Regions from separate parts of the Lysinibacillus sp. Bpr_S20 genome, predicted to be linked through region 1. Evidence: a T-box and tRNA genes for the amino acid it is inferred to sense, from the RefSeq annotation. Region 1 holds a T-box; the other holds one or more tRNA genes.
The links. A T-box is a leader RNA that pairs with one kind of tRNA and senses whether it is charged. The one in region 1 lies ahead of MWJ95_RS12625 (valine--tRNA ligase), so its partner is inferred to be a tRNA-Val.
Positions count from the first base shown of each region.

Region 2: it has a tRNA-Val gene. The T-box ahead of MWJ95_RS12625 (valine--tRNA ligase) is inferred to sense a tRNA for this amino acid. The anticodon was not compared.

Region 1 covers NZ_JALNLQ010000004.1:330,362-337,339, reverse strand. Annotated here, with positions in the region: gene MWJ95_RS12625 (valine--tRNA ligase) at 1-1,429, opposite strand, end outside; T-box leader at 1,555-1,834, opposite strand; gene MWJ95_RS12615 (valyl-tRNA synthetase) at 2,104-2,994, opposite strand; gene MWJ95_RS12610 (SRPBCC family protein) at 3,378-3,824, opposite strand; gene MWJ95_RS12605 (VC0807 family protein) at 4,616-5,311, shown strand; gene hemL (glutamate-1-semialdehyde 2,1-aminomutase) at 5,631-6,923, opposite strand; gene hemB (porphobilinogen synthase) at 6,924-6,978, opposite strand, start outside.
Region 2 covers NZ_JALNLQ010000006.1:1,053-7,757, forward strand. Annotated here, with positions in the region: gene mbcS (acyl-CoA synthetase MbcS) at 1-906, opposite strand, end outside; tRNA gene MWJ95_RS15280 (tRNA-Asn) at 1,174-1,250, shown strand; tRNA gene MWJ95_RS15285 (tRNA-Glu) at 1,369-1,443, shown strand; tRNA gene MWJ95_RS15290 (tRNA-Val) at 1,517-1,592, shown strand; tRNA gene MWJ95_RS15295 (tRNA-Tyr) at 1,607-1,690, shown strand; tRNA gene MWJ95_RS15300 (tRNA-Gln) at 1,707-1,781, shown strand; tRNA gene MWJ95_RS15305 (tRNA-Lys) at 1,792-1,864, shown strand; gene rocF (arginase) at 2,049-2,954, shown strand; gene sigW (RNA polymerase sigma factor SigW) at 3,088-3,651, shown strand; gene MWJ95_RS15320 (anti-sigma factor family protein) at 3,665-4,291, shown strand; gene cdaA (diadenylate cyclase CdaA) at 4,441-5,277, shown strand; gene MWJ95_RS15330 (CdaR family protein) at 5,270-6,352, shown strand; gene glmM (phosphoglucosamine mutase) at 6,651-6,705, shown strand, end outside.

The DNA.
Region 1 (6,978 bases):
AGTAACGTTTATATTCTTCATTTGTCTCATCCGGCCAACCCATTGTAGAAAATGGCCATAGTGCAGAAGAGAACCATGTATCTAATACGTCTTCATCTTGTGTCCAATTTTCTGCATCTGCTGGTGCTTCTTTTCCTACGTAAATTTCACCTGTTTCATTGTGATACCAAGCTGGGATTTGGTGACCCCACCATAACTGACGAGAGATACACCAGTCACGAATGTTTTCCATCCAACGAGAATATGTGTTTTCGAAACGAGATGGTACGAAGTTTACTTGGCCTTCTTCATCTTTTTGAAGAGCAAGTGAAGCATCAGCAAGTGGTTGCATTTTTACGAACCATTGAGCTGAAAGATATGGCTCTACAACAGCACCAGAACGTTCAGAGTGACCTACTGAATGTGTATGCTCTTCAATACGAATTAGCACGCCTGCATCCTGTAAATCAGCTACGATTTGCTTACGGCATTCAAAGCGATCCATACCATTATACTTGCCAGCAAGCTCATTCATAGTACCATCTTCATTCATGACAAGAATGCGTTCTAGATTGTGGCGGTTACCAACCTCAAAGTCATTAGGATCGTGTGCTGGTGTCATTTTTACAACCCCAGTACCAAATTCCATATCAACGTAGTCATCTGCTACAATTGGAATTTCACGACCTACGATTGGTAAAATAACCGTTTTGCCGATTAAGTGTTGATAGCGCTCATCTTTCGGGTGAACGGCTACTCCAGAGTCACCTAGCATTGTTTCAGGTCGTGTTGTTGCTACTTCCACATAGCCTGATCCATCAGCTAATGGATATTTCATATGATAGAATGCACCTTGCACATCTTTATAGATAACTTCAATATCTGATAATGCTGTTTTTGCAGCAGGGTCCCAGTTAATAATACGTTCGCCACGATAGATTAAGCCTTTTTCATATAATTGAACGAACACAGTTTTAACCGCATCGGAAAGACCTTGGTCAAGTGTAAAACGCTCACGAGAATAATCTAATGCAAGACCTAGCTTCGCCCATTGATCGCGGATATGTCCAGCATACTCATCTTTCCATTCCCATGTTTTTTCAAGGAATTTTTCACGTCCTAAATCATAACGTGTAATATTATCTTCTCGTAGTTTAGCCTCTACTTTTGCTTGTGTTGCAATACCTGCATGGTCCATTCCTGGTAACCAAAGTGCATCATAGCCTTGCATGCGCTTCATACGAATTAAAATATCTTGTAATGTTGTATCCCAAGCATGGCCAAGGTGTAATTTACCTGTTACGTTCGGTGGTGGAATAACAATAGAATAAGGCTCTTTTTCACTTGTAGGCTGCGCCTCAAAAAATTTCCCTTGTAACCACCATTCATAACGACCCGCTTCAATGGACTGCGGATCATATTTTGTAGGCATTGAAATGTTTTCTGTCATTTTGACTCCTCCTGTTGACTTCATAATTTTACCGGTGTGAGATCGTACCAATCATTCTGTTTTGATGACTCAGATATAGGTCATTTACCAGAAGATTAATGAAAATAAAAAAAACTCCTAACGTCTAAAAGGACGAAGGAGTTTAAGTTCGCGGTACCACCTTTAATTCCAGCAGAGGCGAGTTAAGCTGTCACACATTTCATCAGAAAAAAAATGTACTACTTACTTAAGCCTTTTTCTACTGGCTCTCAATTCGGTAACGGTGTTTAACCGGCTTTAACTACTGTTAGTTCACTAAAGCTGCTCGAGGGCTACATTCAATTAGGTACAAATAGAAACTTTTCAGCTACCGTTTCCTCTCTTAAAATGTACTAATAATTTACTCTTCCCTGTCATAGCATCTATATTCGACTTTTTCACATTGTACCGCAAAATCGTGGAATTTTTCAAGTGATTTAGTCATTTTTTAGGAAGCACTACTAGAAAAGGAAGTGAAAATTCAAATGCGTCGACGTAAGTATAATCCTTGGCTTTTACCACCTTGGCTACGACAATTTCGATTTTATTGCAAAACGATAATTGTTCCAATTTGTGTTTTTCAGTTTATACGTGTCATCATCATTCCTACATCTGGAGATTTTATTATCTTATTACTCCTGCTACTTCTATGCTATTTACTTTTGAATGAAGTCATTTGAAACACGAACCTTTAGCGGTGTATAGTCTTCCGTTAAATCCCAGATCGTCGATTGAACCTCCTGCCAAGAGCTAGATTCACGGACTGCAATATGACTAGAGGATTCCTTCAACATTGTTTTTTGTTCAGCTTGTGCAGGCTTTTCTTTTTTGTCTGAGGCTACTATTGCTTCAGACTTTTCCTTTTGAGCAGCAAATGTAACAACCTTTGATTTTTCCTCTTGCTTTGATGTTGTTACAACTGCAGATTTTTCTTCTTGAGGTGAAGAAACTGCTGCTGTAGACTTTTCTACTTGTGCCGAAACCGCTACAACTTCAGGTTGTTCTTCTTGAATCGATGCTACTACATCTACTGGCTTTTCTTCTTGAATCGATGCTACTACATCTGCAGGTTGTTTTACCTGTGATGTTTCTTTAATAGCTTGCTTCTCTATCTGAGCTGAGGCATTGACAGCGATCGGCTGTTTTTCTAAAACATGCGCTTTTTCGAGTGCTGGCTCAGGTTCATTAAAAGTACTTGTAACTGTCCATTCGAGCTGACACATTTGATTAGTTAATATAGGTCGAATATCCTTTACCATTAAATCTTCAATAGCTGCATCCTTTGGTAAATCCACATTTAACGGAACTGCATACTCAAAATAACCAGTATCCCCTTGAATATCAAGCGCATCGATTTGTACTAATTCTTCATCATCCATGAAAGCTTGCATGTCTTGAAAATCAAAGCGAACATGTGCCGTAATATGATAAATACCCATTAATCGTAAAGAATCTTCTAACTGCTTCGTCTGCCAACGCGGTTTAATTTGTACAGCTGCTATTTCAGTTGGGCAGCCATAACCAGGAAAACAAAAAGTTTCACTCATATTCCAAGTTTTCTGTTCGATAATAATCCCTCCCCTTGCATCATATGAAGTTTCGAAGGATAGTATGCTAGGTGGTGGCTAATCAATACAGACTTTCACTCAGAAAAACAATGCGTTTGGATTTTGTATTGGTCCAAGGAGAACGGTTTATCGGATGCCCCAAGAAAAAGCACAGACACATAACAGTAACAACCCCCACAGCGAGTCAAAAAAGGCATACTAGAAAAATTCTTCTAGCATGCCTTTTTACTGTTTGTATCAATTATGCCTCGGCATAATGGCGTCTGGAATCGGCTTGTCACATGGATGCGATGATTTAGGCTAATATCCCCTTTAGCATTCCTTTCCGATTCCGTAACACCCGCTGAAAGAAGTTAACAGCGTTATACATTCACCAATTTAATTTTATTTGCTACACGGTCTGTTAACATTTGTGTTGCTTTTGGTACGATTGGCTTAAAGATTGGATTTAAAACAGGACCAGCTAATCCCCCGGCTGTTACTTCCAAGAAGCCTGTCATTTTTGTATTTTCTGCATCAATACTTTCTGCTAGGAAATAACCGTTTCCTGAAAAGTTATCAGAAATTCCTTTTAATTCGAATGTTACTTTTGTAGGAGCCGCCCATTCTAAAATAGTAATCTCTACTTGTACTGTTTTTTTCAGAACACCCACATTGCCTTTAAACGTCCAATTTGAATGTTTTTCATCAATCATCTCATGTGCATTATAACCTGGGACAAGCTTTGCCCATTTTTCCATATCACTGACGAAATCCCATACATTTTCAATTCCTACGGGTACTTCGACCATATGTGTGCCTGTTGCCATATCAATTCACTACTTTCTTTTACGAATAGCTCTATTATATACGATTTCGCCCACAATTTGGCTATGCTGAAAGTTATAATTTTAATAAAATTTTTTTCAAGCGATAACAATTCATTGTAACTTAATTGGCAAACATAGAAGCCATTGCAGATAAAGGCATATTGCACAGTGTGTTGATTAACCATTTCATCTACTCTAATTAAAATTCACATTATCAGAGGGCTATTCTTCAAGAAGGATAATGCCGTTTTTATTGAAGTAAAGCGGGAATTTAGTGAATAACTTATCATAAAATTCGAAACGAAGACCACAAAGACCAGATGCAATATGGTTTTCAACGAATGACATTGAATCTTTAAAAGTAAGTTTTTATTTGGACAAACGCAATAAAAGAGAGTTATCCAGGACAAGCAAGTATGGATAAAATTGGGATCAATGAAAAATGAGAGAAATTAAACAAATAAAATATTAAAGACTATCTGATGCTTTCAACTAACAGCGCAGTTTACTTAAAAAATTAAATAAGTTTAGTAAGGAGAGATTTGTTATTATAAAAATAAATTGCTATTACTCTCCCAGTTGGTTTTATTTGTAACAGTAAATCCTTCTCGTTAGTCATACAATTCACATTACCTAATATTTATAGAATAAAACGTCTGATTATTCAGTTAAAAACGCAGCGATTTAGTTTAAGAAAAATGTTTTAGCTTGTTCAACTATTGAGCAAAATTATATAGTTTATCTACAAGTATGAAAAGGTACAAGCTGAGTATAGATAAATGGAGGGGAATATGGTGAAAAAACAACGTTCAAACAAAATATTAATTTTATTCGAGTTGATTTTTTATGTGGCATTACCTTATGTTATATGGAATTTTGGAAGAGAGCCTTTAGGTGATTATACAGCAATGCTGATTTCAACCATTCCAGGGATTGTTTACACCATTTACCGCTTTATTTTAGATAAGCAATTTAACATTACTGGCTTATTAATTTTAGGTTCACTAGCACTAGGTACGACAGTAAATTTACTATCAGGGTCAGCAGAGCAAATGATTTGGAATGGTGTATATCTAGGTCTCTTTTATACATTTCTTTATATTGTTACGCTATTGATTAAGCGTCCTCTTTCTTTATATATTGCTGTTGATTTTGTATATTTGCAAGGTTATGCACGAATGGACAGCAGAGCATTATTTTTTCAAAAAGGAATCTTTAAATGGTTTCAATTTATTCAGGTTATTTTCATTATCAGAGGGCTTTTTATGGCAGGATTAACAGTATACCTACTCAATAAATATGGAATTGATGGCTATGGTGGCATGTTGATATATAAGCAAATCGCAGGGTGGGCTTTCTCGATTTTCATTATAAGTATGTTCTTTTATATAAATGTCCCAGTACGAAACTTTTTTGCTATGCAACAAAATCAATTACAAGACAACAATAATCTATCTCTCCAACAATCAAACGCAACTGTTGAATAAAAGATTCTTTTTCCTCTCCTAAATAAGGGCTTTTATTGAAATTACGGCTTGGAGAGGAAGGTTGACCAACTATGGTTCCGTTAGCCTGCCTCCAATGACCACGGTGTATCATGGGAAGCACTCATAGGAAATTCATTCTACTCAGGTTGCTACACCAGCAAATGGGTATATAAAATCTACAGGACAAGTTGATGTATTAAGACTTACTTATCGTCTATCTGCAATAAAATCCTCATTTGCAAATTTTAGAAGCATACAAAAAACCACTTCTTATCAAATGTTAGAATTGATAAGAAGTGGTTACTAATTCACACTCGTGTTATCTTGCTAATTGAGCAAATACTTTATGGAAAGCATCCACTGTTTTTGCGATATGCTCTTCTGTATGTGCCGTAGAAATAAATAAACCTTCAAATTGAGATGGCGGTAAGAAAATACCTTCTTCTGCCATTAGACGGAAGTATTCAGCAAATAATTGTAAATCTGACGTTTTTGCTGAATCAAAATCAATAACATCCTCGTTCGTAAAGAAGAAACCTATCATTGAACCAGCACGATTTACAGTATGCGGAATATTGTATTTCGTTGCGGCTTCACGGAAACCTGCCTCTAATTGATCCCCAAGCTTTTGGAAGTATTCATAAGAGTTACTATCAAGGCGTGATAATGTTTCAAAGCCTGCTGTCATTGCTAATGGATTCCCTGACAATGTTCCAGCTTGATAGATCGGACCCGCTGGTGCTACCTGCTCCATAATTTCCTTTTTCCCTGCAAATGCACCGACAGGAAGTCCACCGCCAATAACTTTACCTAATGTTGTCATATCAGGTGTTACATCAAAATAACCTTGTGCACAACCATAATCAACACGGAAGCCTGTCATAACTTCATCAAAAATCAACAATGTCCCATGTTCCTTTGTTAATTCACGTAAACCTTGTAGGAAGCCTGGTTGTGGAGGGACAACCCCCATATTTCCTGCGACTGGCTCAACAATTACTGCCGCAAGCTCTGAACCAAACTTTTCGAAGACTAGTTTAGCCCCTTCTAAGTCATTGTACGCTACTGTTAATGTATTACGTGCAATATCCGCTGGAACACCAGGGCTGTCAGGTAAACCTAGTGTAGCTACCCCAGAGCCAGCCTTAATTAGTAACGAATCTCCATGACCGTGATACGAGCCCTCAAATTTTAAAATTTTATCGCGACCAGTAACACCACGAGCTACGCGTAAAGCAGACATCGTAGCCTCTGTACCAGAAGAAACAAAGCGAATCATTTCCATACCAGGTAGTCGATCTAACACTAATTTGGCTAAACGATTTTCTGTGTAGCTTGGTGCTCCAAACGAAGAGCCCTTCGCTGCTGTTTCTGCAATTGCTTGTACAACTTCTGGATGAGAATGCCCTAAAATAAGTGGTCCCCATGATAATACATAATCAATATACTCATTGCCATCAATGTCTTTAATCATCGCACCGTGACCAGATTCCATAAAGATTGGATCCATGTTTACGGATTTGAATGCACGTACTGGGCTACTTACACCACCTGGCATTAAGTTAATTGCTTCAGCATATGCTTGTTTTGATTTTTCGTAAGAACGTGTCATTTATTTCTCCTCCAACCAACGTGCAACATCTTTAGCATGATACGTAATGATTAAA
Region 2 (6,705 bases), on a different contig from region 1:
ATTTAATGGTTCACCAGCCGAAACAGCGCTACGTAGTGAAGAAAGATTATAGTCTTTTAAATTATCAATTTTCGCCATAATTCGATATTCCGTTGGAGTACAGCATAATACATTGACCTTTTCATCTTGAAGCAGTTGAAGGTATGTTTTTGCATCAAATCCTCCGTGGTATACAAATGCAGTTGCGCCTAACATGATCGTCGATAAAAATGGGCTCCAAATCCATTTTTGCCATCCTGGAGCTGCTGTAGCCCAAACTAGATCACCTTCACGTACACCAAGCCATTGAGAAGCAGCTGTTCTAATATGTGCATATCCCCAACCGTGCGAATGAACAGCTCCTTTTGGTTTACCAGTCGTGCCTGATGTATAAGAAAGAAATGCCATATCATCTCTTTTCGTCGCCGCCGCTTTAAATGTATCCGGCTGCGTACTAGCCAATTCATTTAAAGACGTCCAATCACCTGTAGCAGCACCTATAACCAGCTTATTTTTTAAAGCATCTACTGATGAAGTAATATGATCTACCTCACTAGTGAATGCTTCATAGGCAATTACTGCCCTTGCAGAAGAGTGCTCCATACGATATTCTAAATCACTTGCACGTAACATTTCTGAACATGAAATAGGCACAATACCAGCCTTTAGACAGCCAAGGAAGACAAAATAAGCCTCAGGCAGACGTGGAATAATAACTAATACGCGATCTCCTTTTTGAAGCCCCTTCTTCGTAAAGGCATTCGCATATTGATTCATTTTTTGAACAAGTTCAACATAGGAAATTGTTCGGCGTTCCTGCTGCGCATTTAGCCATTGTATTGCTTGACGATTACTATCTTGAGAAAATTTCTCCAATTCCTCTGTAATATTATAGAATTCTGGTGCAATTAAATCGTTTGTTGCCATGTGAACATTCCTCCCCAAACAAATTTAATAGAAAATTCATAAAACTATTCTCATTTTAACAATTACAATAATATACAGCAAGAATATTCTGCGCATAAAATAGAAATATTAGATTTTATAGAGAACTATTAGGTTTTTGGTAATGATCAGGAATGCTTAGATAAAAAATATTAAAATTTTCACAAAAAGTATTGCATAAATTATAATGCTTGCTATAATAATAAATGTACTTAAGAGGTTTTAAAAAACCGAATTGAATAGTATTGTTCCGAAGTAGCTCAGTTGGTAGTAGCACCTGACTGTTAATCAGGTTGTCGCAGGTTCGAGTCCTGCCTTCGGAGCCATTTTTTTGCTCATTTTTAAAGTTGATGTTATACATATAAAAAGTTGTAAAATAAGTATTGCATTGAACAGTAATAAATGTTATCATAATTCTTGTCTTGTTTAAGACATTTAAAAAATGGCCCCTTGGTCAAGTGGTTAAGACACCGCCCTTTCACGGCGGTAACACGGGTTCGAATCCCGTAGGGGTCACCATTTTTAAAGCATTGTAGTAATGCAAAGGCTTAAAAAGAAAATAAACTGTGAAGAAATGAACACCTGTTTTTATGGAGGATTAGCTCAGCTGGGAGAGCATCTGCCTTACAAGCAGAGGGTCGGCGGTTCGAGCCCGTCATCCTCCACCATAATGTGTTATTTCGGAGGGGTAGCGAAGTGGCTAAACGCGGCGGACTGTAAATCCGCTCCTTAGGGTTCGGCGGTTCGAATCCGTCCCCCTCCACCAGTTTTATTTTAATGATTGGGGTATAGCCAAGCGGTAAGGCAACGGATTTTGATTCCGTCATGCCTAGGTTCGAATCCTAGTACCCCAGCCATTTTTATTTTGAGCCATTAGCTCAGTTGGTAGAGCATCTGACTTTTAATCAGAGGGTCGAAGGTTCGAGTCCTTCATGGCTCACTTTTATAGAATAAAGTATATTCAAAAGTGTAACATTAACTACAGATACTAATCTCTTGCTGAAAACAGCAGGAGATTTTTTTATACCTTTTTTAATTGTATAAATATTCACGAAAATGTTGAGTTGAGCCAGGTAGGATATAGGCTTTACAATAGTCTTACAACTTAAAGGGGGTATGAAAAAATGAATAAACTAAATATTGCTATTATTGGAGTACCGACTGATTATGGGCAAACTCGTAGAGGGGTAGATATGGGGCCAAGTGCTATTCGTTACGCAGGTGTTGTGGAGCGCTTAGAGGCAATCGGACATGCAGTACATGATCAAGGGGATATACGTGTTAGTCAAAAAATAGAAGGTACTGTTGTTGATAAACAACTACTTAATTTAGAGGAAGTTATTGATGTAAGTACATCCTTGGCTAATAGTGTAAATGAAGCGATTGAGCACAAGGCGTTTCCGCTTGTACTTGGTGGCGACCATAGTATTGCTATTGGTACACTTGCAGGGCTTGGTGAGCATTATAAAAATTTAGGCGTTATTTGGTTTGATGCGCATGCGGACCTAAATACACCTGATACGACACCGTCTGGTAATATACATGGTATGCCGCTAGCTGTTAGCATTGGACTTGGACATGAACGGTTAGTGAAAATTCGTAATGATGTACCGAAAATTAAACCTGAAAACGTCATTATTATTGGAGCACGTTCTGTAGACCCAGGAGAACGTGAATTAATTAGACAGCAAGGGATTAAGGTGTATACAATGCACGAGGTAGATCGTCTTGGAATGACAAGAGTAATGGAAGATGCACTTGCCTATTTAAGAGAGCGCAATATAGATGGTTTGCATTTATCACTTGATTTAGATGGGTTAGATCCTCTTTATACTCCTGGAGTTGGGACACCTGTACCTGGTGGTATTACGTATCGAGAAAGCCATTTGGCGATGGAAATGCTTCAGGAATCAGGTATGCTAACATCTGCTGAATTCGTTGAGGTTAATCCGATTTTAGATGAAAAGAATAGAACAGCTGATGTTGCAGTAGCATTGATGGGATCTTTATTTGGAGAAACGCTCGTTTAAAGAAATTTGACAAAAAATTACCTATTGCCACATTGTATAAAAATCTTTTGTTATAATTAATAACAAAATGAAACTTTTCTTATCGATGGGTCGTATAGTATAAGACAGTTGTAAAGGTGGAGAAATCGACACAATGGATGCGTTAGTAAACAAGAAAATAAAACAAGTGCTTAAAGGCGATCAAAACGCATTTGCAGATATTGTGAGTCTCTATCAGCACAAACTGTATCAAGTATGCTATAGGATGTTGGGGAACAAGCAAGAATCTGAGGACATTGCACAAGAGGCATTTGTTCGTGCCTATATGAACTTGCATACTTTTGATCAGAAAAGAAAATTTTCGACGTGGCTTTATCGCATAGCGACAAACCTTTGTATAGACCGTATCCGGAAGAAAAAGCCGGATTACTATTTAGATGCGGAAGTAGCTGGTACAGAAGGGCTTGATATGTATTCGCAGATCGCAGCAGATGACCAGCTACCAGAGGAACAGATAGAGAAACTGGAACTGCAAGATCGCATTCAATATGAGATTGGACGTTTGCCGGATAAATACCGTTCAGTTATAGTATTGAAATATATTGAAGAATTATCATTACAAGAAATTAGCGAGATTTTAGATATGCCTCTTGGAACGGTGAAAACGAGGATTCACCGCGGACGTGAAGCATTACGTAAGCAATTAAACAATCTGTAGGAGGGGAAGCGTCATGAATACTTGTCCAGAGCATATAATAGACTATATCCATGATTATTTAGATGGTGACATTAGTCGTGAGCATGAGCAAGAGTTAAAACGACATTTGCATACATGCAGTGATTGTAAACAGTTGATGCAGGAATTAAGTGAAACAATCGCCTTTGTGAAGAGTGCTTCCCACATTACACCACCTCCGCGTTTTGAAGAAGCTGTGATGGCTCGTTTACCGAAACCTAAAAGTCGTGTAGGTATGCAGAAGTGGATTCGCCGACATCCACTCTTTGTGGCAGCAGCAGTGTTTTGTTTATTTATGAGTGCAACTTTACTAGGTAGTTTTATGGATGACCAACATTTCTCTGTGACTAAACAACCGAACCTAGTTGTTGAAGGTCAAACGGTTATTGTGCCAGAGGGAGAAGTTGTAAAGGGCGACATTGTTGTTAAAAATGGTGATTTAATTGTTGAGGGTGAAGTGGATGGCAATGTTACCGTTATTAACGGACAGTATATGGCATCTTCGGCAGTTGTTTCAGGAAAAATAGAAGAAATTGACGAAGTATTCGAATGGCTCTGGTATACGATTAAAAATTCAGTTAAGTCTGCTGTGACATTCGAGGAGAAACAAGCAACTAAATAACACTCTATACGTCCTAATAGATAGTGCACGTGAGAGGCTGAACGGTCTACTCTTTTGAGTAGACTTTTTAATTGAAAAAAGTTACATTTGATAAGAATGTGCTATACTTAAATGTGTATGGATTCGCAATGAAAAGTGGGGGATGCCACGTGCAAATTATCGAACATTTCGCTAATTTAACACCTGTGAATATTGTTATTAACTTATTAGATGTACTGCTCGTATGGTACGTTGTTTATAAAATTTTAACCCTCATTAAAGGTACGAAGGCTGTCCAATTATTAAAGGGAATTTTCGTAATTATTATTGCGCGCCTTGCTACAGAGTTTTTAGGGTTAGAAACGTTAGGATGGATGTTACAACAAGTTATCGATTTCGGTTTCTTGGCGATTATTATCATTTTCCAACCGGAAATAAGACGTGGTCTTGAACAAATTGGTAGAGGGAAGTTATTCCAACGTTCAATTAATCAAGTTGAGGAAGAACAGACAAGGCTTATTGAGGCGATGAAGAAATCAGTTAGTTATATGGCCAAACGTCGTATAGGGGCGTTAATTTCTATTGAAAAAGAAACTGGTCTAAATGAATATATAGAAACGGGCATAGGACTAAATGCTGAGATATCATCGGAGCTACTTATCAACATTTTTATACCGAATACGCCACTGCATGATGGAGCAGTTATTATGCAGAAAGATAAAATCTCAGCAGCGGCTTGTTATTTACCGCTTTCTGAGAGTCCGTTTATCTCTAAAGAGCTTGGGACGCGCCATCGAGCTGCACTCGGCTTAAGTGAAGTGACAGATGCCATTACTATTGTTGTATCGGAAGAAACCGGTGCCATTAGTCTTACAATGAATGGTAATCTTCATCGAAATCTTTCTCTAGAGGAATTCGAAGAACTGTTACGTAAAATGTGGTTCGGATTAGCACAGGAGTCAGATGCAGCCTCTAAGTTAACTTGGAGGGGGAAAAAGAATGGATAAAATGATGGATAGCCCTTGGGTTTTACGAATCGTTGCACTATTTCTAGCCTTTTTGTTATTTTTCTCTGTTCGTACCGAATTATCTCCTAAAAATAAATCAATATTGAATGAGCAAACAGTAGTAATTCGCGATGTGCCAGTAGATGTTTTTTATGACGATAAGAATCTTATTGTAACAGGGATACCAAAGACGGTGAACGTTACGATAAAAGGTCCAACGCCACTCGCTTTAAAAGCTCAAACTTCTAGAGATTTTTCTATATTTGCGGATTTGAGTAAATTACTCATAGGTGAGCATAATGTTAGACTACAATACGAAAATATTTCGGATAAGTTACAAGTTACATTAGACCCAGCAACTATTAAGGTAAACATTGAGGAAAAAGTCACGCAGGAGTTTCGTGTTGACCCTGAGCTAAATACGCGTTTAATTGAAGAAGGATATATTTTAAATAGCATGTCTTCTAATCCAGCTACGGTGTATGTTACAGGTGCCAAAAGTGCCATTGAAAACATTAGTTATGTAAAAGCTACTGTTACGGGTGAACAAGGCTTAAGAGAACCGTTCTCACAAGTAGCGGAGGTTAAAGTATTAGATCGCGATTTAAATAAGTTAGATGTGACAATTGAACCGGCAACGGTGAAGGTACAAGTAGATATTGGAGCTTACAGTAGAGAATTGCCTGTTGTGCTTAAGGAAATAGGGAAAGCGGCGAATAGTATTACCGTCAACCAATTAACAATTAGTCCTACAAAGGTGAGAGTATACGGTAAAAAATCTATCATAGATGCTTTAACTGCAATACCATTAGAGGTTGATTTATCAAAAATTACAGAATCAAAAACTTATGAATTTGAAGTGAAATTGCCAGAAGGTGTGACAAAAATATCTGATTCAAAAATTAAAGTGAAAGCGGATATTACGAAGGTAGAGCAGGAAAAAACAACAACGACAACAACAACAACTACCACTCCTGCACCTCCACCTACTCCTCCGCCAACTTCGGAGGAATCGAAAACGCCTTCTGAGGACGACACGCCGCCTGCGGAGAAAACAGAAGATATTGATTCTTAAACAATAACTGACTATAATTTTATTTTGATTCAGTAGAGAGTTCGTTCTCTATCGGTAAGGTTATTCATTTTCAGATTTGAAACAGTACGAGAAAAGTTGCCCAGGCTAAAATCAAAATACTCTAGCCAATTTATCTGCGCTGTTTTACTAGTTCAGATAAATTTACATAGGGGCATAATTAATAGTTACCAGAGAATGAACGAAAATAGACTTTTCCAAAAGTAAGCAGATGAGCGGTCTAGTTGTCGTTGTAGACAAGCGTGACAACCGTCTTGCATTGAAGGAGAGAATAATTAAAATGGGTAAATATTTTGGAACAGATGGCGTCCGTGGCGTCGCGAATAGTGAATTAA